4 regions of the Endozoicomonas sp. PH6C genome follow, and region 1 is predicted to be linked to each of the others. Evidence: predicted binding sites of a transcription regulator. Region 1 holds the regulator's gene; each other region holds the start of a gene.

Region 1 (8,058 bases):
AATATTAGAATCCATTGGAAAAGAATATGAATATGGACGTTTTATCAAGATTCATGATAGATGGAACCCTGTTGAATTAGATGTTTGCGGCGATGCCTGGAAAAAAATGATTACTAAAATAACTTCTGGACAATCATAAACAAAAAGCCAAATCCGGGGTTTAATCACCTCCGGATTTTTTTTTAACAAAAGCCTATAAGCATAGTAGTCCCCATAATATGGACAGATAGACAAGTTATGTTTTATGGCAGCACTTTGGACAGAGATAAATCCACCATGGTAACGAGCCTTTATGGCAGGAAGCAAGATGTTATCGTAACTAACTAACCGGTTAGTGAATTTTCCGAAAGCGAATACTTAACTAGTAGTAATGCTACATAATAAGAAATTTACGGCTATTTGAAAAACATGCGCTGTCTGAAAATCATGGAAGCAGTGTGTTTGTCCTGAATAAAAAATTAATTATTATCAGAGTTAGGAGAAAATATTATGCACCCTATTGGACATTCATTCAGACAATTTTCATTGTCATCGCAACCGCTAAATCTGCGAAACACATCCTTCAAAGCCACCTCACAGGCTTCATATCTTGTAAAAAAACTGATTGATAAAGTGTCATTAGGAATTCTGAACGCCGTAGACGCCAGGGACAATAACAGCAAGGTAGTGTCTTCTGCCAGTCTGGCTCCGGTTCTGGGTATGCTTCTGGCGAGCATGGATGATAAAGCTAGAAAGGCATCGGTTCTGGGTATCTCTAAAGAAGAGTTAACTGATGAGATGGAGATTGAGATCCATAAAAAACTAGGCGAATTCAGCGTTAACCATGCTTACGCCAAGGATCCGTACCAGATACAGAAGGCACTCTCTTGCGCTAACTTTATAGGTTCTGACTCTGCCGTCATAAACGAGCATCTTGATCAGATACTGTCTGAATGTTATCAAACCGAAAAGCTGGACCGTCCTGACCAGGACAGGTGCCTGGCTGACGTCGCAGAAGACTTCGTGAAAGAGAAAACTCATGGAAAAATCAATAAGTTGTTTCATGGTCATTCTAAAACTCGACGAGAACAGATTAAAACGGTAATTGGTAATGTGATGGAATTCGAGGGTATCTGGAAAAGTCCATTTTCTAAAGAAAAAACAGCTTCGGGCAAATTTATTTGCGCAGACGGAAGTATAATTGAAAACGTCAAGATGATGAAGTCAACTGAAAATGTTCAATTTTTTCATAACAGAAAGTTTGGAGCCATTGGCAAAGAATTCCGATCAGTTTATGGTGAAGATCTTAAATTAGTCGCAATAATAACACCTGATGACAGTCCAACAGGGATTAACAACCTTGATTCTGATACAATCAATCACCTGATTGACGGATTAAATGGCTCTAAAATAGAGATGGATCTAATGCTACCCAAGATAAAAATAGACGGCAGTTGTGACACCAATTTACTCGACAAAATTTATCAGACATTTGGAGCCGCTGTCATAAGGTCTGAAGATTTAACAAGATTAGGCCATCCCTCAAATTGTGATCTGGAAATTCTTCAGAAGACCAGAGTATCCATTGATGAAGAGGGAGCTTATGGTCAAGTTGCCACTGCCGCAACAAGAACGCTCAGAGGGTTCGGTACAAAAAAACCACCACACTTTCATTTTGTCTCCCCTGGTTACATTGCCATTGTAGATGGACAAGGCAATCGGTTGGTGGAGATGCTGATTAAGGATGGCAGCTTTTTAGAATTTTATGCGGCTGGGAATGACTCAGCTGAAAGCTTGAAATCTAATGATTTGAAATCTGATAAAAGTTTGAAACCAAATGACTTGACAGCTGATAGCAAAATGACTCCTATCGAAAATTATAAAAATTACAGAAAATTAGATGAACCCAAAAAAGACGAAAGAATTATTGAAGAAACTATTAACTCTATAAAATATATGTTACCAGATGATGAATCTATTGATGTGAGCAAACTAATATACCATAGGTTTGATCCGAAAGAGGATTTTAATATCAAAAGTGCCAAAGCACTTAAATCCAGATTAGCTATCCATACTGGTACTAAGGACAATGCCCTTGAAATCAGAGAAAAAATATTAGAATGGCTTGATTACAAACATGTAGATTTTGTTAAAGTTTGGCATGGTTTTGATGGCTTTGAAGTAGAAGTTTCAAATGATGCCTGGGATGCACTGCGGAAGAAATTAACTTCTACACAATCATAAATAAAATGCGAAATCCGGAGATTAACCACCTCCGGATTTTTTATTAAAAAAAGCTTCAGGGACTCAGCTTGCGAATTTCAGCCAACAACTCATCACTATGGTGGCAAAGCATGCCTCACCTGCACCATTGACAACCCTCTTGTCATTTTTTACTTATCGTCGCAGCCTGGCAAGGTACTTAATAACTTGCCACCACAAGAATACTGTATATAATCACAGATACTGTATAAAAAAACAGACTGAGAGACCATGATCAAACTGACTAAACGGCAATCCGAGATACTGGACCTGATCAAATCTCATATTGAAGAGACAGGTTTCCCACCCACCAGGGCCGAAATCGCCAAGACCTTCGGCTTTCGCTCACCCAATGCTGCCGAAGAACATCTCAGGGCACTGGCCCGTAAAGGCGCTATCGAGATTACCCCCGGAGCCTCCCGTGGTATCCGCATTCCAGACAGCCAGCCTGAAGGCCTTCCGATTATTGGACAGGTTGCTGCCGGGAACCCGATCCTCGCCCAGGAACATATCGAAGACCACCTGATGCTCAATCCCGCTTTCTTCACCCCATCGGCAGACTTCCTGTTAAGGGTAAAAGGAATGAGCATGAAGGACATCGGGATTCTTGATGGTGACCTGCTGGCCGTTCACAAGACAACAGATGTTCGAAACGGTCAGGTTGTCGTCGCCCGGATTGAAGATGATGTCACCGTGAAAAGATTCGAGAAACAGAAAAACAAAGTATTGCTGCATCCGGAAAACGACGAGTTCGAAACCATAGTCGTTGATCTCACTCAGGATGCCTTTGCCATCGAAGGTTTAAGCGTCGGAGTCATCAGAAATCAGTCCTGAGACGGAATAAGATGAGTCTGACCATTATTCCAGAGACACTACTCACAACAGGCAGCTGTTGTTAAAGGCCCACTACGCTGAAGTGCGAATAACAAACAGCGTCCGGGCTATGCCAGAAGGAAGAATTTATGCTGTACCGAACCAGCAGTGAAAGGCACAATTTTTCAGCTCCAAGCTATCAGACCAATACAGTCTGCATTAACCCCTCGCGCCTAGAAAAGACTTTATCAGGAAAAACTGAAAAGTCTCTGAAGCCCAGTATTAATGAACTCATTCTTTCAGGTCAACCCTGGCAGGCAGAACAACTCCTGACGCCCATGCTCAGTCAGCTGTCCACTGACAGTGAACGTTGGTTGACCCTGATTCTGGCAGATGACACCAGAACCCTGCACTGGTTAAAGAATTGCGACTTAAATCATGACAAGGTGCAAATCTTTAGCTCCAACAATATTAATCAGACATTGGAACTCACCAGGAAAGCGCTGGCATCCGGAACCAGCCACACTGTCATCAGCTGGCTGGGGCATTTGGATAAAGGGTGGCTAAGTAGGCTTGAAAGCGCAGCCAGGAATGGACAGTGTCAGGGGCTGGCTATTCGCACTAGACAGGTTGCATGATGCCTGTCATTTCCATGAAAATAGAGTCAGTGCAGTACTCTGTTCTCAGGAATCTCTTCTTCAGAAGACTGCGGACGAGTAAGTTCAGCAACTTCACGCATGCCTGCATCAAACATGACCTTTGCCACTTGCAGGTGGTCCCCTTCAAGATACATCTTGGCTTCCTCTGAAAACTTCATAGTCAGCAGCGGCTCACCCTCGTCATCACTGCGTCGCAGAACGATCTCTCCTGTTGGAAGTTCCACAATTTCCAAAAACGATGCAGCCATATTTCGTTCCATAAATAGCGTATAAGAGGGAGAAATCATGCAGCATTGTGACTTATGATGCAATAGGTCAGTACAGAGTAATGCAAAGTGTTATTGCAGACTGGAAAGTAAAAACCCTTAAAAGAGCTGCAGCTTTTGCCCCCGTATTGCAGCATACACACGATAAACTGGAATTAATCAGGCTGTTAGCGACAGAGCAAAGCCCAATACTTTCGCACCATTCATCGTGCCATAATCAACAGGGCTAATCGCCTCAACCGGAACAGCATATTCGGCAGCACGCAGCTTGAGATCATTCAACATATATTTAACCTGAGGACCCAGCAGAACAACATCGAAACAGGCTACCTGTTCATCGAAATGACTAGCGCCGAAGGCTTCAACCTCGACTTCTTCACTCCGACTTTCAGCTGCTTCGCGCATTTTCTCCACCAACATGCTGGTAGACATACCTGCCGAACAGCACAGCATGATCTTAGTCATAAGACACCTCTGATCAAATTGAACAACAGCCATAAACAACAGAGTTCTAAACATTCCCACAATCATGCACGGTTTGAATCAATCCAGGCACACTATTATGAGTCATGAATCAGATCTAAAAAATCTAATCACCATTCAAGATTGAAATTTCTAAAGTGCCCTACCAACTCCTTGAGGGAGGCAAGAATACTCTTGGCACTTTCTGGCGTCTTAATACCTTTGGTGACTTCACTAGTATCCGAAGCAATCATAATCATACTGCTATTACTTGAATATGATTGTATATTACCATTAGCATTAAAAATATCGTCATAAGCTTTAAGTAAATCTGCCAGCCAACTGTCCGACGACTCCAGCTGCTTTAACTGCTCGAGTTCAGACACTTCTGCCGGTTGCTCAACCATCAATCTGCAAGCATCTTCCAGAGACAGCAACCGGGTCAGCTGCTCACCGTAGGGAGACAATATCTCCGCCAGCATCGAGGAATAGGCTTGACTGGCATGCATCAGAAATGCCTCTCGAAAAGCCTCCTGCTCAAAAGCTTCTGCTCTTTCCCAGGCATCCAGCTGTAAACGGGCATAGTGTAATTTTTTGTTGGTATGAGAACGCCACTGCTCAGACATAATCTTTCTCAAAAATAAAAAGACCTCCACGGATCTCTGTGAAGGTCCTGTTTGTGACGAGGCCAGATCAGGATTTTTTGCGCTTCCTGGTGACTTTTTCTTCCCACTTGCCTTCCTGGAAGGTAGCACTCCACCCTGAAGCCTTGCCTTCAGACTCACTCATAACATATTGAGTTCTGGTTTTGCGACTGTAGCGAATGATTGCGGGATTACCATCAGCATCCTGCCTCGGTGCATCCAGAAGATAATGATACTTTGGATCAATAGCCGCCTGATGAGGGATCAGTTCACTCACCAGAGGAGCACGGGTCTCACGGTTCTTTGGGAACTGGCTGGCCGCCAGGAAAAGACCTGAGGCACCATCTCTGAGAATATAATGATCATCCACTTTCAGACATTTGAGCTCAGGCATGGGTACAGGATCCATTTTGGGGGGAGCCGCTTCCCCACTTTTCAAGAGCTTGCGGGTGTTTTTACACTCGCTGTTGGTACAACCAAAGTATTTGCCAAAGCGTCCGGATTTGAGCTGCATCTCGGAACCGCACTTGTCACATTCAAGCACGGGGCCATCATAACCCTTGAGTTTGAATTGACCTTTTTCCACTTCATAGCCGGAGCAGTCCGGGTTATTACCACAGACATGAAGCTTACGCTGCTCATCAATCAGGTAGCTTTCCATCGCCGTAGAACACTTGGGACAACGATGCATAGCCCGCAAAGCATTGACTTCTGCATCCTCGTCGTCAGCATCTTCAACTTCTTCGCCGGGCACCAGATTAATGGTACATTTACAACGCTCCCTGGGCGGGAGCGAGTAACCGGAACAACCCAGAAATACTCCCGTACTGGCCGTGCGAATCATCATATCCCTGCCACAATCAGGACATTTGATATCGGTAGGAGAAGGGTCATTGGAGCGCATACCGTCGCTGTCGTCTTCAGCCTGCTCCAGCTTGCTGCTGAAATCACTGTAGAAACTGTCCAGCAGATCTTTCCAGTTCTCACCACCTTCAGCCACTACATCGAGATTGGACTCCATCTTGGCGGTAAAGTTGTAATCCATAAGATCATGGAAGTTCTCAACCAGCCGGTCTGTGACAATATCGCCCATTTTCTCGGCATAGAAACGACGATTTTTCAGGGAAACATAACCGCGATCCTGGATAGTCGAAATAATGGAAGCGTAAGTGGAGGGCCTGCCTATTCCACGCTTCTCAAGCTCTTTTACCAGAGCCGCTTCACTGAAACGGGCAGGCGGTTTTGTAAACAGCTGTTTCGGGTCCAGTTTTTTCAGATCCAGCGGATCACCTTTTTCCAGAGCCGGCAGAATGATGTCTTCACCTTTTTTGGCTATGGCCGCCATTACCCGGGTATAACCATCAAACTTGAGGGTTCTGCCCCTCGCCTTGAGATCAAAGTCGTCCACCCGAACTGTCAGGGACGTACTCAGGTACTCCGCAGGCGTCATCTGACAGGCAACAAACTGTCTCCAGATCAGTTCATAGAGCCGCTCTGCATCCTTCTCAAGACCGGAAATAGAGCCTGGCTCAGCAGTCACAGAGGAAGGACGTATTGCTTCGTGAGCCTCCTGAGCGCCTTCTTTACTGGAATACCGGTTCGGATTTTCAGGCAGATACCTTGAGCCGAACGTACCATCGATAAATTCCCGGGCACTCTCCACCGCTTCCTGACTCAGATTGGTCGAGTCAGTACGCATGTAGGTGATGTGACCCGCTTCATAAAGACGTTGGGCCATCATCATGGTCTTCTTGACACTGAATCCCAGACGGGTACTGGCCGCCTGCTGCAAAGTTGAGGTAATGAAGGGTGCAGAAGGACGACTTCGGGTCGGTTTGTCTTCACGCACGGTCAGCTTGTAATCAGCCTGTCTCAGCTTTTCAAGAACAACTCCGGTGGCAGCCTCACTGACAGGTCTGAAGGCATCGCCAGCTTCTTTGGCCACCTGAAAACGGATAACTTCTCCATTTTCCGTAGCCAGGTCAGCGTAAACTTCCCAGTACTCTTCGGGGATAAAGCTTCTGACTTCACGCTCCCGCTCAACAATCAACTTAACCGCTACTGACTGCACCCGCCCTGCTGACAGGCCACGGGCAATTTTAGCCCAGAGCAGAGGAGAAACCATATAACCTACTACACGGTCGAGGAATCGCCTTGCCTGCTGGGCATTGACCCGGTCAATATTGAGAGAGCCGGGCTCTTTGAAGGCTTCCTGGATGGCATTTCTGGTAATTTCGTTGAAGACTACCCGCCGATAACGTTGAGGCTCCCCGCCAATAGCTTCCTGAAGATGCCATGCGATGGCCTCTCCCTCACGGTCCAAATCAGTTGCCAGGTAAATTGTGTCAGCTGATGCGGCAAGGCGACGCAGCTCATCAACCACCTTCTCTTTGCCGGGCAGTATCTCGTAACGGGCCTGCCAGCCTTTTTCAGGGTCGATGCCCATTCTTTCAATCAGCTGTTCTTTGGCTTTGCGCTTCTTATGGATGACTTTCTGCTCAGGAGATAGCTTACGTGTCTCAGCAGCAGCCTTTGCCCGAGCTTTGGGGTCCACAGGCTTCCTGGAGCCACCTGCGGTGGGCAAATCACGAATGTGACCAACACTGGACTTAACAACAAAGTCCTTGCCCAGATATTTGTTTATTGTCTTCGCCTTGGCCGGCGACTCGACGATAACTAAAGATTTACCCATGCTACCTTACACGTCCTGTAATCAGCTCCATTGTTCCGGTTATGCTGACCAGCCTGGAAAAAAGATCATAAAACACTCAGTGCTGTCTGCGACCAAAACAAGAAAGGTCGGGAATTGAAAATTGTTTCAATATATAAGGTCAAGAAAAACATCGGTCAAGGAAAACCCTGCAATGATCCTGAATTTTTCTCGAACGACCCTCTTATTTATCGTTTCACAGCCTCAATGATTAATCCAGCCAGTTATAAGCAATAATATCCTTGAATATCAAAAGATTATTT
Region 2 (8,058 bases), 1.5 Mb from region 1:
AATAAAATCTGAAAAAAATTTTGTTCATTGATGATGAATATGAATTTGTTTGGATACCTCTTATCAAGAAAGGCTTGAAGTCTATCAACAGCAATATAAATCTCTCTGGCTCTGGATGCGGAGTTTCTCGTGGGTGATGTTGGTTCAGGTTTACATGGTCTGAATTTATCCAGGTAGATTATTTTATCTCCATCTTCTAAATTTCCCTGCCGAATTATATTGACATGGGTCAAAACAAATTCACCATTACGTAGCAGGTGCAGTTGATGATCTGGATGGAAGTCTGGATCATTTGCTAAGCGAATTAGATGATATAGATTGTTGTTTGGGTATATTGATTGAAAATTAAAGTCTTTATTTTTTTCTGTCTTAATAATACTTGTTCCTTCTTTTTGATGACTTCGGTCTTCATAGAAGAGGTTTACCATACTAGTATCCGTTGTGGGCGTTTGTTTAGCTCTTTCCAATAATTTGTCTACATAGTCTTCAACGACACTGGCTGCTTTATTAGTTTTATGAGGCATTACTTGATCAGTATCGGCTATTGGTATTTGCTTAATAGGTTCTACTTTACCATAGTGAATCATTGCCTGAACAAGATTAAACGTCCTTAGTAGGGTATAAGGCATACCAAACTTGATTGTATTATGACTAGCCTTAACCCCCATTTTCTTAGCTATTTCCCTATTTTTTCTTCTAAAAAAAACATTTCTTTTTCTTCTATTAACACCTGCCATCGCTTTATCAATGTAAAATTTAGCCTGCACATACAATTTTTTTTCTTTAATTTCTCGATCAAGCTCTACATACTCTTGAAGGGTCAGTTGTTTTAGTATGCTTTTTTGATCTTCGGTTATTGCCAGAGCACTCCCTGTTATCAGGTTTATTGACAATAGGATAGTCTTAATACTTTTCTTATTAAATCTGGTTAATGCGGTAAAAGCCATACTAAGTAATCCTTGTAATTTCTCGAAATTTTGTCTATTGAACGTCACTGGCTGGGTACTCTTCACTAAAATCTATAGCGAGTGAAGGGTAGCTTGTTTTAAAAGTATCTGCCTTACTATGATTGGAACTAAAGTTTATTCTTATTTGATCCTCTTTTATATCGGAGGAAACTACTCCGTCCAGGCTGATTTTTTCGAATTGGGTTCTATGATGAATCATAATTTTTCCGTATAACGTTGAGTGTTCTTCATTCAGTCCATACAGTTTCAGGGTTTTTTCGGGAGATATAGACATGGTTTTAGATCAGGCTATTGTTATTCAACAAAAACATGTCCTGTGATACTGATGTGTCTCAGTGAAAATGAACTACTATATCTGTTTTATTTCAAGCTAACAGTTATATCCCATTAAAAAATTGTTGATATGAGTTGCGCTTATCGCTTGTATCACAGGAGGTCTAATACATTATGAAGCTAAAAAGCTTCCACAAAAATTCTACAGCAACAATGTGTTTAATAGCAGTAATGCTTAGTTTTATGGCATCATTTATCTGTGCTACAGAAGTCGAAATGGGTGACAGGGAGATCAACCCCGGATCTTCTTTAATCAAATGGTTTCTTGCGTTGAACAAAAGGCCATACAGCTTTATTCCCTATGACCCAAGGTTGATTTTGGCAACAATAGCCGAAGAAGGTACAGATGACTTTGCCTATGTACTGGAAGTAACCAGAGAGCTTGGTAATGATAAAGCTTTTAGCAACATTCCTGTTGAACTGATAGTGCAAAGCACTGAATCTCAAAAAAAGGAGATCTATCGTGCTTTTTCTGAAGCTTCTGATTTGAAAATTAATTGGATTTATAAAGATGAACGGCAGGAATACTTGACTGGATTAATGCAGATGGAGTATGCAAGCTTTTCCCTGTTTCTGTCTACCTGGTCAGGAATGAGAGTCCCCAAAACATCCAATTGGTTGGGAATTGGTCACTTTTCTAATATTGAGGCTATGGATAAAGGCTTGGACGTTAGTATTACTGACGATTTATTGTTAACAGAAAATTATTATCAGAGTTCTGGTGTTAATAATTTTGCTAATCTGACATTCAGTCGTCGAAATAGAAGTTTCCTTTCAGACTTAGGACATTATAATCATAATGTTAATCATCCCTACTTGAAATATTCCCTTGATTCAGCTCAGGATAAATCCTGTATTGCATCGCCAAAATTTGGCTTGGGTGAACTGCACCTTGGGTTGCCTTTTAACTCTGAGTTGATCGAAAAAATTGATGATTACGAAATGTCAGTGGACAAAGCATCAACTTCGCTGCATCAAGATTTAAAGCAATTGCTGCAAGATAAGCCATGGCTGGGGTATGCTCTTACGGGGCATCGTGATTTGAATGCTCAGGCAGAAACTATCCAGAACGTGTCGTATTATACTGCTTATTATCAAGATGAAGCCTTCTTGAAAGAGTATCTGGACATTATCAGAAGAATAGAGCCGGGTGAAATAAAAATTGTTACCCCCACTAAATCGACAATATTAAGCACGCCAGCCTTTAGGGAAATGTTGTATGAAATGGGCTTTAGCACTATACATTACAAATCAAGAGGTGGGTCTGGCATCTATTTTCATCGCATTGGCTCTGAATATAGAAAAATTACTTTTATCAATCCTGGTTTTATCGATAACGAGCGTGCTTACAATGCTCTTGCTTACTTCTCTCAGCCACTCACTCTGGTTACAGGAGATATGAGCCTGATCAAGGCCATCACAATGAATAAGATTCCTTTTTACGAATGGCACTACTTTCAAACTGATGTAAATAAGCATCTCCAATCACTCTGGAAAGGCACAGGCCTTGAGTCATTTTTTGTGAGTGACTATCAGCCGGAAATAAAAGCTGCAGCACTTAACCAATTTAACCTTGATTCACCGCTTCGTCGTGAGATAAACAGGCGAATTATTAGTGCGCACAACGCCATGCACGGTCTACTTGATGTTATATGGTTGGTCCATCGTCCCAGTCATGCACTCTGGAATCTTGATACACAGGTCAGAGAGAGATTGGAGAATGGGCAGAACGATGAATTGTTCCATGAGATCAAACAGACGGAGAGTATGGATATACGGGATATTTTGGCTACCAAAGTGCTGATTCAGCACAGTCGTGATCAGAGTACGGGCTTTAATCAATACCAGCTTGACGAATTATTCATGTTAATTCAGGATCCAAGGCTCAGAGAATACCTGATACCATTGCTAAACAAACATTAGCACCAGAAACCCCGGAGACCCTGCCTGTCTGGTTATTCGGGGCTAACACAGGACCAGAAAGAAACTTACCCAACTGGCCAGATACTTAGGAAAAGGTCAAAGCCTTGGCCTGTCTGGTTATTCAGGGCTATGACACGGCCAGAAAGAAACTTATTATAGGCAGCTGTACCATTGATCTGATGTAACTTTTGTTGACCTGATGCGTTTAATCATTGCTGAAAAACCCAGTCTGGGCAGAGCCATAGCCGATGTTTTGCCCCGCCCCCATGTTCCCGTCGTTGCGCCTTGCAGAGCACCTGCCCAATAAGCCAGAAATATTCGATTCCGTATGGCTGAGTACTTTTAATTTCTTGAAATTTTGTCTATTGAACGTCACTGGCTGGGTACTCTTTACTAAAATCTTTAGCGAGTGAAGAGTAGCTTGTTTCAAAAACATTTGCTTACCTATGATTGGAACTAAAGTTTTTTGTCATTTGTTCATCTTTTATATCTGAGGAAATTCAGGAAATACATCACATGGCTTTCAATCGGGTTGATGTCATTTAAAAAATCTTCCTGTGATATTGATGCACTTCATAAAAAATGAACTACTATTTCTATCCTGTTAACGGAACTATCATAGACTCTGATTGTGATTGCTACATCGAATCGATCAGGAAAGATGTCAGGTTTTAGCTTTCAGCAGAGAGATTCTATGGTTAGGTACTTATAACAGCCTGCCTCAATACAGGCGTTGATTTCTCAATTATCTGATGCAAATAATCGTAACCCGCAAAAATTGTCGGTATCAGGTACGCTTGTTTCATAGGAGGTCTGATACATTATGCAGCTAAAAAACGTCTACAAAACTTTTACATTAATGATGATTTTGTTACTGGCTCTTTTCCTTAATTTTTTGCCATCATCGGTCTGCGCTACACAAGTCGATATGGATGACAGGGAGATCAACCTCAAATCGTCCTTAGTCAAATGGTTGCTGGCACTGAATGCAAGGCCCTATGTTTATTATCCCAATGAGCCAAAACTGATTTTGGCAACAATAGCCGAAGATGGTCTGGATGACTTTGCCTGTTTACTGGAAGTCAACAAAGAGCTTCGTCGTGATAAAGCTTTTAACAATATTCCTGTTGAATTGACTGTACAGAGCACTCAATCTCAGAAAAAAAAGCTCTACCGTGTTTTTTCTGAAGCTTCTGATCTGAAAATTAATTGGATTTTTAAGGATGAAAGGCAGGAATACGACACCAGTTCGATGCAGATGGAGTTCGGAAGTTTTACCCTCTCCCTGTCAACCTGGGCAGGAATGAGAATCCCCAGTACATCCAACTGGTTGGGAATTGGTCAGTATTCTAATATTGGTGCCGGAGGCAAGAGTTTGGCTGAGAGCTTTATTGTCAGTTTATGGCTGGTAGAAAATTTTCACCAAAGATCTGGAGTCAGTAGCCTTGAATCTATTCCTTTGAATCGTCAAACCATGAACTACATCTCGGACTTTCGGTTTGAAGGTTATGATTTGTGTCAAAATCTTACAGAGTGCTCAATTAAAACAGAACAACATAAGTTCTCTATTGCTACGCCAAGGTTTGGTCTGGGTGAACTGCACCTTGGGTTACCCTTTAACTCAGAACTGATCGAGAAAGTTGATAATTACGAAATTTCAGATGACAAAACGTCAACTTCACTGTATGAAGATTTAAAGCAATTACTGCAAGATAGGCCATGGCTGGGACTTGCTCTTACGGGTCATAGTGATTTGGATGCTCAGGCAGAAGCTATTCAGAACGTGTCGTATTATACCGCTTATTACGACGATGAAGCCTTCTTGAAAGAGTATTTGGAGATTATCAGAAGAATAGATCCGGGTGACATAAAAATTGTTACCGACCTTAAATGGTCAATGTTATCAACAGAATCCTTTAAAGAAATGCTCAGTGAACTGGGTTTTGGCAATGTTCATTACAAATCAAACAGTGCATCAAATAGCTATTGTCAGCGCACAACCTCTGAATATAAAAAAATAACGTATAGCGATTGTGACCCTACTGTCTCTGAATATAGAAAAATAACGTTTATCGATTCTGGTTTTATTGATAACGACAATGCTTACAATGCTCTGGCTTACTTCTCTCAACCATTAACCCTGGTTACAGGAGATATCAACCTGACCAAAGCCATCACAATGAATAAGATTCCTTTTTACCAATGGCGTCATTTTCAAACTCAGGTGAACGAACATCTTCAATCATTCTGGCAAGGCACAGGCCTTGAGTCATTTTTCGTGAATGACTATCAGCCAGAAATAAAGGCAGCAGCACTGAATCAATTTAACCAGGACTCACCGCTTCGTCGTCAGACAAACAAGCAAATCATTAAGGCAAAAAACGCCATGCCTGATCTGCTGGATGTTGTATGGCTGGTCCACTGCCCCAATGCAGAAGTTTGGCGTCTCGATACACAAGTTAAGAGAAAGTTGGTACAGGGTGAGAACAATGAATTATTTGATGAAATCAAAAACACAGAAAGCAAGGATATTCGTGATATTTTGGCAACCAAGGTACTGATTCAGCACATATTCGATCAGAATACCGGTTATGATAAAGAACAGCTTGACGAATTCTTCAAGTTAATTAATGACTCAAGGCTCAGGGAGTACCTGCTATCATTGCTGAACGTATATTGAACCAACTGGCCAGATACTTGAAAAAGGCTGAAGCCTTGGGCTGTCTGCTTATTCAGGGCTATGATGCGGCCAGAAAGAAACTTATTATAGGCAGCTGTACCATTGATCTGATGTAACTTTTGTTGACCTGATGCGTTTAATCATTGCTGAAAAACCCAGTCTGGGCAGAGCCATAGCCGATGTTTTGCCCCGCCCCCATAAACGACAGGATGGCTACATAGAGACCGCATCCGGTGATGTCGTCACCTGGTGTATAGGCCACCTGCTGGAGCAGGTTGAGCCTGAACAGTATGACTCTGCCTTCAAGCAATGGCGTTTTGAACATTTGCCTATTGTTCCCCGGCAGTGGCAACTGCAACCACGAAAAAACACTCGCTCCCAGTTATCTGTGATTCGTAAGCTGTTGAAAACGGCTGATGTCATTGTTCATGCCGGAGACCCGGACAGGGAAGGGCAGTTGCTGGTCGATGAAGTGTTGGATTATCTCAAACTTTCACCAACCCGCAGAAAAAGTGTCCGTCGTCTTTTAGTGAATGACTTGAACGGTCCGGCAGTTAAGAAAGCCTTCGATCGAATGCAGAGCAATTCTGATTTTGTACCTCTCTCTGTTTCCGCTCTGACACGCTCCCGTGCCGACTGGCTCTATGGTATCAATTTAACCCGTGCCTATACCGTTCTTGGCAAAAAGGCAGGTTATGGCGGTTTGCTTTCTGTCGGTCGGGTACAGACTCCGGTTTTGGGCCTGGTGGTTCGAAGAGACGAAGATATTGCCGATTTCCAACCCAAACCTTATTTCGAAGTCTTTGCCCTGCTGGTGACTGACCAGGGTGAGTGTTTCAAGGCAAAATGGCAACCCAGTGAAGCCTGCCAGCCCTGGATGGATGACGAGGGCCGTGTACTTGATCGTCGACTGGCGGAAAATGTTGTCAGCAGGATTCAGGGCAAGGAGGGGACAGTCACTAAGCTGGAGAAGAAACTTGGCAAGGAATCGCCACCGTTACCCTATTCACTTTCCGCTCTTCAGATTGATGCTGCCAAACAGTTAAGGATGAGTGCCAAGGAAGTGTTGGATGTCTGTCAAAAGCTTTATGAGCAGAAACTGGTGACTTATCCCCGATCGGATTGTCGTTATCTGCCTGTGGAGCATTTCAGGGAGGCACCGGAAGTGCTTGGCACGATACGAAGCAATGATGAAAAACTGGCCAGTGCTGTGGACGGTGCATTACCCGACCGCAAAAGCAAAGCCTGGAATGACAGTAAAGTAAGCGCACACCACGGTATTATCCCGACCACCCGTAGAACTGATCTCTACAAAATGGGTGACCGGGAGCGCAACTTATATGGCCTCATCGCCAGACAGTATGTGGCACAGTTTTATCCGGATCACCGGTTTTTAGCTCGTAAAGTCAGTGTCACCCTGGAAGGCGGGCAATTCACGGCCAGCAGCAGGGAGGTGCAGGAAGAAGGCTGGAAAGCCATTTTTCCCCGCAAGCCGTCCGTCTCTGAGGATAAAGAGGACGGTCAGAGGTTGCCGGAATTGCACAGGGGGCAGGCACTGCTCTGCAAGGATGCGGATTTGGCAGAAAAGCAAACTCAGCCACCCAGACCTTTCACCGACGCCACTCTGCTGTCGGCCATGACCGGTATTGCCCGCTATGTTAAAGATACCGGGATCAGGAAGGTGCTCAAGGAGACCGACGGTCTGGGTACCGAAGCCACCCGGGCAGGCATTATAGAATTATTGTTCAATAGGAAATATCTTACCCGTCAGGGGAAAAACATTCATGCTACAGAGACCGGGAAAGCATTGATAAAAGCTCTGCCCGAGCCTGTCAGTCGTCCTGACATGACCGCCCGCTGGGAAGCCTCACTGAATCAGATTGTAGAGAAAAAAGGCTCTTATCAGACTTTTATGAGTGAGCTGGAACAGCATCTGGTTCAGTTGTTGCGGGAGGCCGGGCAGTGTGGAACCATTAATGTACAGGGGTTGCCTCCGGTATCGCCAAACCGCTTCAAGAAGAAAACCCGGCGTAGAAAAAACTCTCCTCGAGCCTCCTGACAAAGATCCCTGAATGTGAACGAATTCAGCGTTCCGTTTCTGCCTGGTAAGATGTTTGTCCAAGAATTTTCAGTTTCTGGCAAAGGCTGTGTTAG
Region 3 (8,058 bases), 2.4 Mb from region 1:
TCTGGGTTTCTTTTGGAATCTTGAGTTTTACCCGACCGTCGAGGGTCGGAACTTCCAGTTCGCCACCAAGGGCTGCATCAACAAAGGTAATAGGTACTTCACAGTAGAGGTGCTTGCCATCACGCTGGAAGATCCGATGGTCTGCTACGCTCACCTGAACGTACAGATCACCGGCTGGACCACCATTGAAGCCCGCTTCACCTTCACCAGCCAGACGAATACGATCACCGGTATCGACGCCGGCAGGAATTTTTACAGACAGAGTCTTATATTCCTGAACCCGACCTTCACCATGACACTCACGACAAGGGTCTTTTATCATCTTGCCGGTGCCGTGACAATCAGGACAGGTTTGCTGAACAGAGAAGAAACCCTGCTGCATACGCACCTGACCCATGCCTCCACAGGTGGTACAGGTAACCGGAGAAGTGCCTTTCCTGGCACCAGAACCGTCGCAGGACTGACAGGCTACCAGGGAAGGAATCTTGATTTTCTTGGTAGTCCCCTTAACCGCTTCTTCCAGACCCAGCTCCAGCTGGTAGCGCAGATCAGCACCTCGCTGAACAGAGCTGCGGGAGTGGCCGCCGCCACCAAAGATGTCTCCAAAAACATCACCGAAGACGTCACCGAAACCGCCAGCTCCACCGAAGCCGCCAGCTCCACTGCCGCCCATATTGGGATCGACACCGGCGTGACCGTATTGGTCGTAGGCGGCACGCTTCTGATCATCAGAGAGGATTTCGAAAGCCTCGTTTACTTCCTTGAAATTCTCTTCTGCCTCTTTGTCATCAGGGTTACGGTCAGGGTGGAACTTCATAGCCATGCGGCGGTAGGCCTTCTTGATCTCCTTGTCAGAGGCCCCCTTTTCTACGCCCAGTACTTCGTAAAAATCACGTTTTGCCATCAGTAACACCCTGTGGTCAGGTTCCGTCAGATCACCTGACCGAAATAATCCAAATCGCTTTCATACATCGGGATCGATCCCGATTTATTGAATCAGAGACTGTTTGGAAAATCAGCGAAACTTTTCAGACAGCCTCTTAAACACAAGAGCGCGGGAGAAAGCTCCCGCGCCGCCAAATCAACTCATACCGCAGCGCGGAATGGGTTTACTTCTTGTCATCTTTCACTTCTTCGAACTCGGCATCTACGGCGTCATCCGCAGCGGAAGAAGATTCAGCTTCCTGAGCACTCTCAGCACCCGGCTGCTGGGCTTCAGCGTACATCTTCTTAACCAGACCGGAAGAAGCTTCAGAGAGTGCCTTGGACTTCTCTTCAATCAGATCCTTGTCGTCACCCTTCAGCGCTTCTTCCAGAGCAGTCAGAGCTTCGTTGATCGCACTCTTCTCTTCTTCAGTGGCCTTATCACCGGCTTCTTCCAGAGTCTTGCGGGTAGCATGTACCAGACCATCGCCCGTATTACGGACAGCCGCCAGCTCTTCAAACTTCTTGTCTTCAGCCGCGTTAGCTTCAGCGTCCTGAACCATTTGATCAATTTCATCGTCAGACAGGCCGGAAGAAGCCTTGATCACAATGGACTGCTCTTTGCCAGTAGCCTTGTCCTTGGCAGAAACATTCAGGATACCGTTGGCATCCAGGTCGAAGCTGACTTCAATCTGAGGCATGCCACGTGGAGCCGGTGGAATGTCAGACAGGTCAAAACGTCCCAGAGACTTGTTGGCAGAAGCCTGCTTGCGCTCACCCTGACAAACGTGAATGGTTACAGCACTCTGGTTGTCATCAGCAGTAGAGAACACCTGAGACTTCTTGGTCGGAATCGTGGTGTTCTTTTCAATCAGGGCAGTCATAACTCCACCCATGGTTTCGATACCCAGAGTCAGTGGAGTGACGTCCAGCAGCAGCACGTCTTTAACGTCACCCGCCAGAACCGCACCCTGGATGGATGCACCCATGGCTACCGCTTCGTCAGGGTTCACATCTTTACGAGGTTCCTTGCCGAAGAAAGCAGCAACTTTTTCCTGAACCATTGGCATACGGGTTTGACCACCCACCAGAATGACTTCGTCGATGTCAGACAGATCCAGGTCGGAGTCCTTAACCGCCAGACGACATGGCTCCAGAGAACGCTGAACCAGGTCTTCAACCAGAGACTCCAGTTTAGAGCGGGTGACTTTAACGTTCAGATGTTTAGGACCGGTTGCATCGGCAGTGATGTAAGGCAGGTTAACATCAGTCTGCTGAGCAGAAGACAGCTCAATCTTGGCTTTTTCAGCAGCTTCTTTCAGACGCTGCATGGCCAGAGGGTCACCTTTAAGGTCGATACCCTGGTCTTTTTTGAACTCTTCTGCCAGGTAATCGATCAAACGCATGTCAAAGTCTTCGCCACCCAGGAAAGTGTCACCGTTGGTGGCCAGTACTTCGAACTGGTGCTCGCCGTCAACATCGGCAATCTCGATGATTGAGATATCAAAAGTACCACCACCCAGGTCGTATACAGCGATGGTCTGGTCACCCTGCCTCTTGTCCATGCCGTAGGCCAGAGCAGCAGCAGTTGGCTCGTTAATGATACGCTTGACATCCAGACCGGCAATACGGCCAGCATCTTTGGTTGCCTGACGCTGAGCATCGTTGAAGTATGCAGGTACGGTAACCACCGCTTCAGTAACAGACTCGCCCAGGTAGTCTTCAGCGGTCTTCTTCATTTTCTTCAGGATTTCAGCAGAAATCTGAGGCGGCGCTTTTTTGTCACCTTTAACTTCAACCCAGGCGTCGCCATTGTCAGCTTCAACAATCTTGTAAGGAACCATCTGGATGTCTTTCTGAACCACATCGTCTTTGAAACGACGGCCAATCAGACGCTTGATGGCAAACAGGGTATTGTCAGGATTGGTAACGGCCTGACGCTTGGCTGGCTGACCTACCAGAGTCTCACCATCGTCAGTGAAGGCGATGATAGAAGGCGTTGTACGACCGCCTTCAGCATTTTCCAGAACCTTGGCTTTTTCACCATCCAGAATAGATACACAAGAGTTAGTGGTACCCAGATCAATACCGATTATTTTACCCATTGTTCAATCTCTCCATTGCCCTGATTCCAGGACGAAATTCTTTAGTTCAATTCTTTAATTCTTCAGCTGAGGGCTGCTTGCCAGTGTCTGGTGAGCAGCTGTTTTTGGCCTTTGAAATCAATATGGGATCAATCGATTTGATTTCAAGGCTGTTGAAATATTCTTTTTTGAATATTCCTCAGCAAAATCACTTATTTGGAAACAACAACCATAGCCGGACGAATCAAACGACCATTCAGCTTGTATCCTTTCTGGAAAACATCAATCACGGTGTTGGCTTCAACATCGGGATTCGGAACCATCGACATGGCCTGATGGAAGTTCGGGTCAAAAGGCTGACCACTGGGGTCTTCCTGAACTACCGCGAAGCGTCCCAATGCATCCAGGAACTGCTTCAGAGTCAGCTTCATACCTTCTACCAGGGCTTCGTGAGACCCTTCTGCCTGTTCGGCACTTTCAATGCCTTTTTCCAGGCTATCAACCACTGGAATCAGTGCGTCAACAAATTTTTCCAGAGCAAATTTGTGAGCCTTTTCAACATCCTGCTCGGCACGACGCTTAATGTTCTGCATTTCAGCAGCAGTACGCAGAGTCTGATCTTTCGCCCTGGCAAGTTCTTCGTTGAGTGCTTCCAGCTGACTCTCAAGGCCGTCGGTCAGATTACCTTCACTGTCGAGTCCAACACCACCCTCTTCGTTCAGCAGGCTTTCTTCTGCCTGCTGCTCTGTGGCTTCTTCCGTTACCTGCTCTTCAGGTTTGCTGCTTTCTACTGTCATTCCAGAATCTCCGACCGGGAGGCAATCATTTAGATGAAACGTATATTGGGTCACGAATTCCGGATTCAAGACCTGAAAAACAGTTTTTTTAACGCAAGCGATCATTTCGCAAAACACCGGGCCGCAAAACAAAATCACAACGGCCCCCATCTCATTCAGTTCAGGATCAGTGGATTTTTTCAGCTCTGACTTTACGAATCGCACACTTCAGGTTACTGTATATATAAACAGTAAAGCTACAGTAGCGGGTATTTATCATGCTGACCCAACTGTCCATCAGCAACTTCGCCATCGTTGACCAGCTGGATCTGGACATCCATTGTGGAATGACTGTCATTACCGGCGAGACCGGTGCCGGTAAGTCCATCATGCTGGATGCTCTCGGTCTGGCAACGGGTGACAGAACCGATAGTCACTGTGTTCGTCAGGGTACTGACAAAGCTGAGATTCACGCTTCTTTTGATATCAGCCAGTGCACTGCGGCAAAAGCATGGCTGCAAGAAAAAGATCTGGCCAGTGATGATGAGTGCATTCTCCGAAGAGTCATTACCAAAGAGGGACGGTCCCGTGCCTATATCAATGGGACTCTTTCTCCCCTTGCGGATCTTCGGGCCATTGGTGAACGGTTAATTGATATCCATGGCCAGCATGAAAGCCAGTCGTTACTGAAAAAAAGCAACCATCGACTGCTTCTGGATGATTATGCCGATATACAAAAACTGGCCTCCGAAGTGGCTCGCACTGCCCATCAGTTCAACCAGACACATGATGAACTGACCACTCTCAGCCATAATCGCAGGGAGCAGGATGAACGAGTGCAACTGCTCAGCTATCAGCTTCAGGAGCTGGAACAGCTATCACTTCAGGAAGGAGAGCTGGAACAACTTGAGCAGGAACTCAAACAGTTATCCCATGCTGAAGGCACTCTTTCCGTGTGTCACGAAATCAATGCTATCTGCTCAGACAACGAGGCAGGTAACATTCTCCAGAAACTCTCCACCTGCCTGCAGCGCCTGAGCGATCTGCAAATAGATCACCCAGCCATCAACAACACAATTGAAATGATGTCCTCTGCCCAAATTCAGGTCGAGGAAGCGGTAGGAGAAATCAATCACTTTATCGATCATTTTGATGCCGATCCCGCCAGAATGCGGGATGTGGATGAACGCCTCAGTGCTATTTACGACCTTGCGAGAAAGCACAGGGTTCAACCCGAAGCGTTATTGGAAAAACAAAGCACGCTTGGCTCTGAGCTGGAGAGCATCCAGTTCAGCGATGAACGGGTTGAAGCATTACAACAAAAGCTGATCGAACTAAAATCCGAGTTTCAGAACCAATGCGAAAAACTCTCCAGAAAACGTCAGTCTGCTGCCAGACAACTTGAAAAAAAAATCACTAGACGCATGGCTTTGCTCGGCCTGCCACACGGAGAGTTCATCATTGCCCTGACACCGATAGAGGGCAGCATGCTCTCAGCCAATGGTGCTGAAGAGGTCGAATTCCTGGTGACGACTAACCCGGGTCAACCACCCAGAGCACTGGCTAAAGTGGCCTCTGGTGGTGAACTATCGAGAATCAGTCTGGCCATTCAGGTGATAACCGCTCAAACCTCTCACATTCCCAGCATGATCTTTGACGAAGTGGATGTCGGCATTGGCGGTGGCACCGCAGAAATTGTCGGAGCCATGCTCAGGGAGCTGGGAGAAAGAAGTCAGGTAATTTGTGTCACCCACCAGCCTCAGGTAGCATCCCAGGGGCATCAGCATTTGCATGTCAGCAAGAAGGTTCGCAATGCTAAAACTTCCACTGAGATCGTCGGCCTGAAAGGCGATTGTCGTGTTAAAGAGGTGGCCCGAATGTTGGGCGGTGTAGAAATGACCGAGTCCACACTCAACCACGCAAAAGAGATGCTTAGTCTCTGTGTTTCAAGGTCTGCCGCCTGAAATTACCTTTGCAGCTCCTTAATCAGTAACCCCATTCCTTTAGCCAGTTCCTTCACGGCTTTGGGTGCATATTCTATTTCAACCCAACGTTCATCCTTATCGGGATATAAAATCCAGCAACGCTGCTCAATACTGGAACAGTCTGACTCCAAAGTATGGCCAACGCCGAACACTGTCAGGGTGTTATTGTTTCGGACCAGCCCCCGCTCCAGTTGCTGATGCCGAGTCACCACCAACTCCCCTTCCCGGTTGGCTCTTACAGAATACTCTATGGATGAGTTTCTGGCTCCACCTTTAATTGCGTTAGCCTTGAGCAGGCTGTTCAAATAAGACTCCAGCACGAGATCAGCCACAGCCGGATCAAAATTCTGCTGCATCTGCTCAACAAATGATTGGGGTTTTTCGGCAGGCTTCAGTTCCATTACCTTCTGCGCTTGTATTGCAAAGGGTAATAGCAGCAAGCCTGTAAGGATAAGTGTTTTCATTATTATCTGACTGTTCCACTGTCACTTCACATATTAATATCGAATAGTCAGTGGGAGACTGCAACCATTTCTTCTTAAAGCTGAGTCAATCAATGCTGCTGGTCTGGTGTCACTCTCATCACTTCTTCGATGGTTGTTAATCCTGTTGCTACTTTCTGAGCTCCGGAAAGGCGAAGACTGTACATACCTTCTTTGATGGATTGACGACGAAGGCTTTCTATATCAGAAGTCTCTGCCAGCATGTCCTTAAGAGATTGAGACATAGGCATTAACTCATAAACACCCGCTCGCCCCCTGTATCCGGTATCCCTGCATTCCAGACAACCCACAGGTTGAAAGATCTGCGAAGGCGCGGGGGCTGTCCAGGGACGAGTCAGGGATTTCCAACCAGACTTATCGAGTTTTACAGGCTGTTTGCAAGAAGGACACAGTGTTCTGACCAGCCTCTGTGCCATAACTCCCAGAACCGTTGCTTTGATCAGATAGTGGGGAACACCGAGTTCCAGCAGACGGGTTATTGCAGACGGCGCGTCGTTGGTGTGTAAAGTGGAAAGCACCAGATGCCCGGTCAGCGCCGCCTGAATCGCCATTTCAGCGGTTTCCAAATCCCGAATCTCACCCACCATAATGATATCCGGATCCTGACGAAGCAGCGCACGCAGGCCGCTGGCAAATGTCAGATCAATATTATGCTGAACCTGCATCTGATTGAAGCTGGACTCCACCATTTCAATAGGATCTTCAATAGTACAAACATTCACCTGATCAGAAGCCAGACTTTTCAGCGTCGAATAGAGCGTAGTAGTTTTACCTGAACCAGTAGGGCCCGTGACCAGAACAATCCCGTTGGGCTGCGCGGTCATATGAGTCCAGCGACGTTCGTCTTCTCTGGAAAAACCCAGCTCGCCAAATCCCTTGACCAGAACATCCGGATCAAAAATCCGCATCACCAGCTTTTCCCCGAAGGCGGTCGGCAGGGTTGAAAGTCGCAGTTCAACTTCATTGCCATCCGGGTTGCGGGTTTTAAGTCGGCCATCCTGTGGCTTTCTTTTCTCTGCCACATTCATACGACCCAGAATCTTAAGGCGACTGGTTACGGCAGCCGCCACCTTGGCAGGCATCTGGTAGATCAGGTGTAGCACCCCATCAATTCGAAAACGCAGGTGAGTCTGCTCTCGTCTGGGCTCAACATGAATATCACTAGCCCTTTGTTCAAAGGCATACTGGAGCAACCAGTCGACAATATTAACTATGTGCTGGTCATTGGCGTCCGGAGCCTTCATATTGCCCAGCTCAAGCATCTGCTCAAAGCTGTTCAACTGAGTGGACTGGACGCCGTTGTGTTCATTAGCACCCAGGACAGACTTTGCCAGTCGATAAAATTCCGAAGTGTATCTTCGAATATCGGTTGGATTGGCGACCACCCGCCGGATTTCCTTGCGGTTAATATGTCTGAGATTATCCTCCCAGCCAATGTGCCACGGCTGTGCTGAAGCGATCACAAGCTCGTCAGCCGAGACTTCTACTGCCAGAATCTGATGACGTATGGCATAAGCGTGAGACATGACCGGAGTAATGGCAGTAGCATCAATTTTCAGAGGGTCAATGTGAAAATACTCCTGGCCTGACAGATCTGCCAACCAATGCATCAGGGTATCGAGATCGAGAGAGCCGCCACTGCGGGCGTCCTTCAGATCCTGTGAGGCAATGTACTCCAGAGGGTGAAGCTTAAGTTGATCAGCATTTCGATGACGAGCCAATATTTCATTGGCTTCCGATTGCCTGATCCGACCCGTCTGAATCAGATCAGAGACCACTGTCTGCA
Region 4 (8,058 bases), 760 kb from region 1:
GGTGTTCAATCTCTTCATCACGTACGTTCGGGTTCACTGCTTTCAGGGCAGCCAGCCGCTTGATCTCTTCCGTAACATGGCTCAGCAGGTTTTTGCAGGCTTCGGTCACAATGGGGTTAACCTGTTCCTTCGCCGCTTGCTCTGCTCTGGCCAGCATGGTCAGAATTGGCTCCCGTTGCGCTTTCACCAGTTTCTTCGCCATACCTTTTTTGATGGGCTGAAGTTGGGCGTTCAGGGTGTCGAAGGCCACTTTTTCCGAGAGGTTGTTCATGCCGGGATCGATCAGGCAGCGAATCGGTGTCGCAGGCAGGTATCGATCCAGCTGCAGTTTTTTCTCTCCTGAAGCTCCGACGACATAGATTGCTTCCAGCAGCATGGTGCCCGGTTTCAGAGCTTTGTTTTTCAACAGAGCCACCGAGGTATTGCCCATCTCACTGGTGAGAAGCATGTCCATGCTTTCACGAACCATGGGGTGCTCCCAGGTGAGGAAGTGCATGTCTTCCCGGGAAAGGGCCATATCCCGATCAAAGGTGACGGTAATACCGTCAGCCGGAAGGCCCGGGAAGGAGGTCACCATATGGCTGCCCGGACGCACAACAAGACAATGTTTGGAATGATCTTCTGACTCGACGCCAAATCCTTCAAACAGCTTTTCCATATAGCGCTTGAGCTGCCTGGGTTCTTCCTGTGCTTCGATGTCGTTAATCAGATCTTCACTGGAGAGGGTGCCACGGGAGTTGATTTCCAGCAGGCGATCCCGACCATTGTGAAGGTGTTTATTCATTTTTGCATTGAGATCTGCGGTTTCTTCGATCAATGGTTGAATGTCTGCCAGTGTCGTTTTCTTTTCAGGCGCCAGTGCTTCAGTGAATGCTTCACCCAACTTTTCAAAGACCATGCTGCCAGACGGGCAAGTATCGGCGAAGGCATTGAGGCCCTGATCATACCAGTGAAACATTAATTCCTGTCCGGTGCCCTCTATAAAGGGAACATGGATTTTGATGGTCTCAGTCTGGCCAATGCGATCGAGCCGTCCAATACGCTGTTCCAGCAGATCCGGGTGAGCAGGCAGATCAAAGAGCACCAGGTGGTGGGCAAACTGGAAATTGCGACCTTCACTGCCAATTTCGGAGCAGACCAGAACCTGGGCACCGTATTCCTCATCAGCAAACCATGCAGCCGCTCGATCCCGCTCTACGATAGTCATGTTCTCGTGGAACACTGCCGTGGGTATACCAGACACAATTCTGAGAGCGTCCTCGAGATCCAGAGCGGTATTGGCATTGGCACAGATCACCAGCACTTTCTGTTTTTTAAGCAGCTTCAGCAGGTTAATCAGCCAGTCGATGCGTGGGTCTACCTTCCACCAGGGGTCCATATCATCAACACAGATATGGGATTGGTAAGCCAGTTCGGGGTAGAGCGAACCACGGGCTTCGGTTTCTTCTTCCTGGGCAATCTGATAAAGCTCGGGCAGCTTCTGGGCGTACCCCTGAACAACACGGCCGGGGAATCCTCCCACCGCTGCACGGGTATTTCTGAACAGAACCCGGCCAGTACCATGGCGGTCCAGGAGGGTTTTTAGTAGCTGTTCGCGGGCCGTTTCTTTTTGTTCAGAAGAGCCATTATTGATCAGGTCGATCAGAGGCTGACAATCGTGACCCAGGAAACCGGTCAGGTGCTGACAGGCGACTTCCGGCAGGTGGTTATTTTCCAGCAGCTCTTGAACCGCTTCGGCCACAGGCTCATAGTTTTTTTCCTCTTCCTGATAGGTCACCAGATCGTGGAAACGATCAGGGTCCAGCAGACGGAGCCGGGCAAAGTGACTTTCGGGTCCCATCTGTTCAGGTGTTGCTGTCAACAGCAGCAGGCCGGGAATTTGTGACGACAATGTTTCCACAACCTGATATTCACGGCTGGGGTTTTCTTCTGACCAGACCAGATGGTGAGCTTCGTCGACGATCAATAGATCCCAGTCGACCTCAAGAGCTTGCTGAAAACGATGTTCGGACTGGCTCAGGAAGTCCAGGCTGCAGAGAATCAGTTGCCCCGTGTTGAACGGGTTTTCATCTTCAGTCGCACGGCAACGCTCTTCATCAAACAGTCCGAAGTGCAGATTGAAACGACGCAGCATTTCAACCAGCCACTGATGCTGAAGTGTTTCCGGTACCAGAATCAATACCCGACTGGCTCGTTCAGTGATCAGTTGCTGATGCAGGATGAGACCGGCTTCAATGGTTTTACCCATGCCGACTTCGTCAGCCAGCATCACTCTGGGAGCATGACGTCCAGACACTTCACGCGCTATATGCAGCTGATGAGGTATCAGGCTGGTACGGGCACCGAGCAGCCCTCTCACAGGAGAGCTTAGTAGTCGACAATTGTTCAACAGAGTTTTGTATCGCAGGGAAAAGTTGCTGTTTTGGTCTATTTGACCCGCCAGCATTCTGTCCTGCGGTTTGTTGAAATGAATAAAGTTGCCCAGTTCCGATTCGGGAAGCTCTTTGGGCTTTCCGTCGGGAAGAACGCCTCTATACAGTAGCAGACCATTCTCTTCGATGACTTCTGTCACCGTCATGGTCCAGCCCTCGTGACTTTCTATCTTGTCACCAGGATTAAATTGTACCCTTGATAGCGGGCAGTTATTAATGGAGTAGAGCCGGGTTTCACCGGTGGTGGGGAACAATAGGGTTACCATGCGACTATCGAAAGTCAGAACGGTACCCAGCCCTTGTTCAGTTTCGGTGTCACTGATCCAGCGCTGTCCAGGAACGAAGCTCGTCATGTCGTGACTACATACCTTGCCAGACAAAAAGGCCGATATATTAGCGGAATTCGCTGTATTAGCAACCAGTACAAGTGCTACTTGGCGGGTTGCTTCACTAGTGTCTTGGTCTGATTATGGGAAAAATGACCTTTAGAACCGCTGTTTTTGGTAAAAAAAAGGGTTTCTCTATCAGGAATGAAAGAAAGACTTTTTTTCACAAAGAGCTATTTTAAAGCTGAACCTGAAGTGAGTCAGAGGGAAATGGATGATTGTTTTTACCCATGCTCTTTATTCCTGATTCGTTCTAAATGGGAGGGGATAAAAAAGGGTTTGTGGCAGAGCGGATCAGGGCTTTCCGCTCTTGGTTATCGGATATTGGCAGGCCAGCTCAGGCCGAAGTCTGATCCTCATTTGGGTCATTGTCTTGCTCAGCAGTCTGGCCTATCTCGAGCACCAGGTCCGGTTTGCCTTTAAAGGCTTTGGCGAAGGCTTCCTTGTTTTTGGCGAACATCAGGCCGATCTCTTCTGCCAGTTGCTCATCAATTTCAAAGTGATCTTCCAGCAGGCTGGTGATATTCCCGGCCAGTTCCAACATGCGATCGTATTCTTCAGCGGCTTTTTTATCTGTAAACATGCTTCCGTCCCGGTCAACTCGCCACATGGGGGTAATAGACATGGGCCTCTCCTGTCAGGTGTGGTTTAGATTAACTGTATATAAGTACAGTTAATCTGTCCAGTGAGAACCCGGTCAGGGCCAGCATGGAAACTCATTAAAGCATATTCAGGGTATCACCAAGAGCTCCAACTCGATGGCTGGAGCTCAGATAACATCAGCGATGCCTGTTCTTTTTGAAAGCACCAGGCTTTTTGTGAGGCGAGGGCCGCTTCTTGTTGATAGCAGGTTTACCACGGGTGCCTCTGGTTTTCAGGCCGGTTTTGGTGTGTCTCGGATCGACTCTGCGAGTTGGTGTGTTGGGTGCGGGTGATAGCTGAACGGCTGCCGCCAGTTCGTCGATGTCAGTTTTTTCTACTTCTTCCCATTGACCCATGCGCAGGTGGTCAGGAATGATGACATTGGCAAAACGAACTCGTTTCAAGCGGCTTACTGTCAAATCCTGTGATTCCCAGAGTCTGCGCACTTCACGGTTACGGCCTTCCAGAAGGCAGACATGAAACCAGCGGTTGATACCCGAACCGCCTGAGTCAACAATATCGGTGAAACGGGCAGGGCCATCTTCCAGCTCGACGCCATCGAAGAGGTTTTTAACTTTCTGCTCTGTTGTATTACCCATCACTCGAACAGCGTATTCACGTTCAACCTGGTAAGAAGGGTGCATCAAGCGACTGGCCAACTCACCATCGGTGGTGAACAGCATCAGTCCGGAAGTATTGATATCCAGACGGCCAATGGCAATCCAGCGTTCGCCCTGTAGTCTGGGCAGTTTGTCAAAAACGGTCGGGCGGCCTTCCGGGTCGTGGCGGCTGCAAATCTCGCCTTCCGGCTTGTTGTAGGCGATGACACGACGGATTCCGGAAGCATAGGTTTCCAGTTTGACCGGGCGGCCGTCGACAGCAATCTTGTCTTCAGCTGAGGCTCGGTCGCCGAGGCTGGCCTGTTCTCCGTTGACGGAGATTCGACCTTCGCTGATCCAGCGTTCCATCTCACGGCGCGAGCCCAGGCCGGCGCCCGCCAGGATTTTTTGCAATTTCTCACCCTGGGGAGGAGTGGTTTCAGTTGTCATGGTATTTACGGCTATGCCGCTCTGTTTCTCAATCAAAGGGGCCAAAGTATAGCGATTCAGGATAGGTTAAGACAGCGTGGATTTCCGTGGCTGTTCCATCGGGTCATCAGGCATTGCTCAGGGGTTAGTTATTTTCGTTTGATATTTCCACGGGTGTTTCTACTTCGGAAGCAGGCTCTTCTTCAAAGGATGGATTTGTCGCCTGGTGTGCGACTTGATCCTCTTCAGCGAAAAGTCCTACCGACGAATCCGATATATGGGTGTCCTGTTCAGCCTCCTGTTCAGCCTCCTGCTCAACCAACGGTTGTTCAGGTTCTGGTTCATCAATGTTCTTTTTACGGATCAGATCGTCAAAGTTATCTGGCAGATCAGCTTCCAGTTCATCCAGTTCGGCAAATAGCTCATCAGAGGATTGCTCTTCCACCTCAGTGTCCTCCTGAACTTCAGCGTCCTCTGCCACTGGTCTGCTCTGATCGTTAGCTTCTGCCAGTTCCCGGGCTGCTTCTTCCAGATTACGAATCTCGGACAGGGGGGGCAGTTCATTGAGATTTTCCAGATTAAAATAATCCAGAAATTGGCGGGTAGTGGCAAACATGGCCGGACGCCCCGGGACATCCCGGTGACCTACCACCCGAACCCATTCGCGGTCCTGAAGGGTTCGTATAATGTTGCTGCTGACGGCCACCCCGCGAATGTCTTCGATTTCCCCCCGGGTGATGGGCTGCCGGTAGGCGATCAGGGCCAGGGTTTCCAGCAGTGCCCGTGTGTAGCGCTGTGGTTTTTCTTCCCAGAGTCTGCCAACCCAGGGTGACAATTCCTGTCTGACCTGGAAGCGGTATCCCGATGCCACTTTTTTGAGTTCAAAGCCCCGTCCTTCACAGGCTTCAGAGATAGCTACCAGAGCCCCACGAATCTGGTTGTCATCCGGGCGCTCTTCCTCAGAGTAAAGGTCTTCGGGGAACAGTGCGGCCAGCTTTTCTTCAGTCAGGGGTTTCTGGCTGGCCAGCAGAGCTCCTTCCAGGATACGTTGCAGTTGTTCTGCTTCCATCAGTCAATCCGTGCCTTTACGTGAATGGGGCCAAAAGGTTCATTCTGAATGAGTTCGATCAGGGATTCCTTGATCAGTTCCATCACCGCCATAAAAGTAACGACAACGCCGAGTTTGCCTTCCTCAAGCCGGAACAGGGCAACAAAGGGAGTGAAACGCTCAGAGGTCAGCATGGAGAGAACTTCACTCATCCGTTCACGGGTGGACAGGGCTTCCTGTTCAACCTGGTGACTGACGTACATTTCTGAGCGGCGGAGTATTTCTCCCATGGCCAGCATGATCTCTTTGAGATCCACTGTCGGATGGGGGCGTTCCTTTTCCAGGTCGGGTGGGGCCGCACTGGCTTCGTGCAGATCCCGGGTCATTCTTGGCATTTGATCAATATCTTCTGCGGCTTTCTTGAAGCGCTCATATTCCTGCAGTCGACGAATCAGCTCGGCACGAGGATCTTCTTCCTCGTCTTCGTCCTCAGAGACCCGGGGCAGCAGCATTCGTGATTTGATTTCGGCCAGTGTCGCGGCCATGACAAGGTATTCAGCTGCCAGCTCAAATTGTCCTGATTCCATCAATTCTACATACTGCATGTATTGCTCTGTAATGACTGCCACCTGAATGTTCAGGATGTCCATGTTGTTACGCTTGATCAGGTAGAGCAGCAGGTCAAGAGGCCCCTCAAAGGCTTCCAGAAAAACTTGCAGGGCATCCGGTGGGATGTAAAGGTCGTCAGGCAACTTGGCCATGGGCTGACCCATAACCCGTATCTGGTGTTCAATGAGTTCAGGCTCAGAGTCCGATTGAGCTGGCGTTGTCAGCTCTTCAGGGGGTTGTTCTCCGGGCTCAGCCACGGTTTCCGTGGAGGTCATTGATGCTTCACCCTGTTTCGAATCCTCTAACTGAAAAAAAGCAGTTTGACCGACAAACGGTAAAACTGCTTTTTATGACGATCAGACTCGAAGAACCTGACCTGTAGTTTGTAATAGCTGATACTTCACTGAAACACAGTGTTCAACGATAGTCCAGTCCTATGGCTTCCCGAACCTCCCTGAGGGTGTCCTGGGCTTCGTCCCGGGTCTTTTCGGTCCCTTCGGCGATGATACTTTTTACGACATCGGGATTGTTTTCCAGTTCCCTGGCTTCTGAACGAATAGGCTCCAGTTCAGCCTGTACCGCTTCGATCAGGGGCTTTTTGCAGTCAAGGCAGCCGATACCTGCTGAGCGACAGCCTTCCTGAACCCAGTCTCTGCGTTGTTGATCTGAATAGACCTGATGCAGTTGCCAGACCGGACACTTTTCCGGCTCGCCCGGATCATTCCTGCGAATGCGAGCCGGGTCTGTGGGCATCTTTTTCAGTTTTGACGCTACGCTGTCCTGGTCTTCCCTGAGGCCGATGGTATTGCCGCAGGACTTGGACATTTTCTGACCATCCAGACCCGGCATGCGGGGCTGTTCAGTCAGCAAAGCCTGAGGTTCCGGCAAGATAACCTTACCTGTCCCTTCCAGATAGCCAAACAGTCTTTCCTGGTCGCCCAGGGTGATATTGCTCTGTTCTTTGAGCAGCGCCTTGGCCGTGGCAAGAGCTTCGTCATCCCCGTGTTCAAGGTAGGCGCGACGGAGCTTGCGGTAGAGGTTGGCAGTTTTTCTGCCCATTTTGCCGATAGCGGCCTCGGCATTATCCTCAAAGCCGGGCTCCCGACCATAAAGGTGGTTAAAGCGTCTGGCGATTTCCCGGGTAATCTCCACGTGGGCTTCCTGGTCAGCACCGACAGGAACCAGACCTGCACGGTAGGCAAGGATATCGGCGCTTTGCAGGAGTGGATAGCCAAGAAAGCCGAAGGTAGAGAGATCCCTTTCCTTCAGTTTTTCCTGCTGATCCTTGTAGCTGGGCACTCTTTCCAGCCAAGAGAGCGGGGTAATCATGGAGAGCAGCAGATTCAGTTCTGCATGCTCCGGAACTCTGGATTGTATGAACAGGGTGGCCGAACCGGGATTGATGCCAGTCGCCAGCCAGTCAATGACCATGTCCCAGACTGAATCTTCGAGTTTTTCCGGCTCTTCATAGTGAGTGGTCAGCGCGTGCCAGTCAGCTACGAAGAAAAAACATTCATACTCATGTTGCAGCCGAAGCCAGTTTTTTAATACCCCATGATAATGGCCAAGATGTAATCGGCCAGTAGGTCGCATGCCAGATAGAACACGCGACTGTGAGTCTACAGCGCTCAAGAGGCTCTCCCGTTAGAATCCTGAGTGAACAGGGTACGACAGTTTGCACGACGGTAAAAGCGTGTTTTTGCCAGCAGTGAATAAATCAGCCATGGTGACTGAAACAAATTTTTGTCGCCCCCGAAGATGAAAAATGTTTCACAGTAAAAAAAATCTGTCATGAAGTCGGATTTCTCTAGCAGCCTGTCGGACTTAAGCGTCCGTAGCGAGGATTGCAAGAAATTGAGGATAAAAATCTCTGTTTCTGAGGAGAATAGCGAGCTATTTGACGAAGAAACAGG

Evidence for each region. Region 1 encodes LexA, which represses DNA repair genes until DNA is damaged. Its sites were predicted from a motif close to TACTGTNTANNTANACAGTA; they were not measured.
Region 2: ACOMG9_RS17570 (DNA topoisomerase III) is a predicted target of LexA. The motif match lies at 5,943-5,962, and genes of this name have one in related genera.
Region 3: recN (DNA repair protein RecN) is a predicted target of LexA. The motif match lies at 4,019-4,038, and genes of this name have one in related genera.
Region 4: ACOMG9_RS15445 (YebG family protein) is a predicted target of LexA. The motif match lies at 3,474-3,493, and genes of this name have one in related genera.

What each region holds. Positions count from the first base shown of each region.
Region 1 is NZ_CP185342.1:3,217,482-3,225,539, forward strand. It holds gene ACOMG9_RS12045 (serpin family protein) at 1-139, shown strand, start outside; gene ACOMG9_RS12050 (serpin family protein) at 490-2,223, shown strand; gene lexA (transcriptional repressor LexA) at 2,473-3,075, shown strand; gene ACOMG9_RS12060 (SulA-like leucine-rich domain-containing protein) at 3,204-3,692, shown strand; gene ACOMG9_RS12065 (hypothetical protein) at 3,719-3,961, opposite strand; gene ACOMG9_RS12070 (PTS sugar transporter subunit IIB) at 4,139-4,444, opposite strand; gene ACOMG9_RS12075 (DUF6586 family protein) at 4,573-5,079, opposite strand; gene topA (type I DNA topoisomerase) at 5,135-7,777, opposite strand.
Region 2 is NZ_CP185342.1:4,750,898-4,758,955, reverse strand. It holds gene ACOMG9_RS17585 (hypothetical protein) at 1-947, opposite strand, end outside; gene ACOMG9_RS17580 (hypothetical protein) at 1,416-3,224, shown strand; gene ACOMG9_RS17575 (hypothetical protein) at 4,048-5,904, shown strand; gene ACOMG9_RS17570 (DNA topoisomerase III) at 6,035-7,963, shown strand.
Region 3 is NZ_CP185342.1:5,619,773-5,627,830, forward strand. It holds gene dnaJ (molecular chaperone DnaJ) at 1-904, opposite strand, end outside; gene dnaK (molecular chaperone DnaK) at 1,110-3,029, opposite strand; gene grpE (nucleotide exchange factor GrpE) at 3,221-3,805, opposite strand; gene recN (DNA repair protein RecN) at 4,063-5,748, shown strand; gene ACOMG9_RS20475 (hypothetical protein) at 5,751-6,233, opposite strand; gene tfpB (type IV pilus assembly ATPase TfpB) at 6,323-8,058, opposite strand, start outside.
Region 4 is NZ_CP185342.1:3,972,973-3,981,030, reverse strand. It holds gene rapA (RNA polymerase-associated protein RapA) at 1-2,785, opposite strand, end outside; gene ACOMG9_RS15445 (YebG family protein) at 3,156-3,443, opposite strand; gene rluB (23S rRNA pseudouridine(2605) synthase RluB) at 3,598-4,509, opposite strand; gene scpB (SMC-Scp complex subunit ScpB) at 4,634-5,557, opposite strand; gene ACOMG9_RS15430 (segregation and condensation protein A) at 5,557-6,420, opposite strand; gene ACOMG9_RS15425 (tryptophan--tRNA ligase) at 6,563-7,777, opposite strand.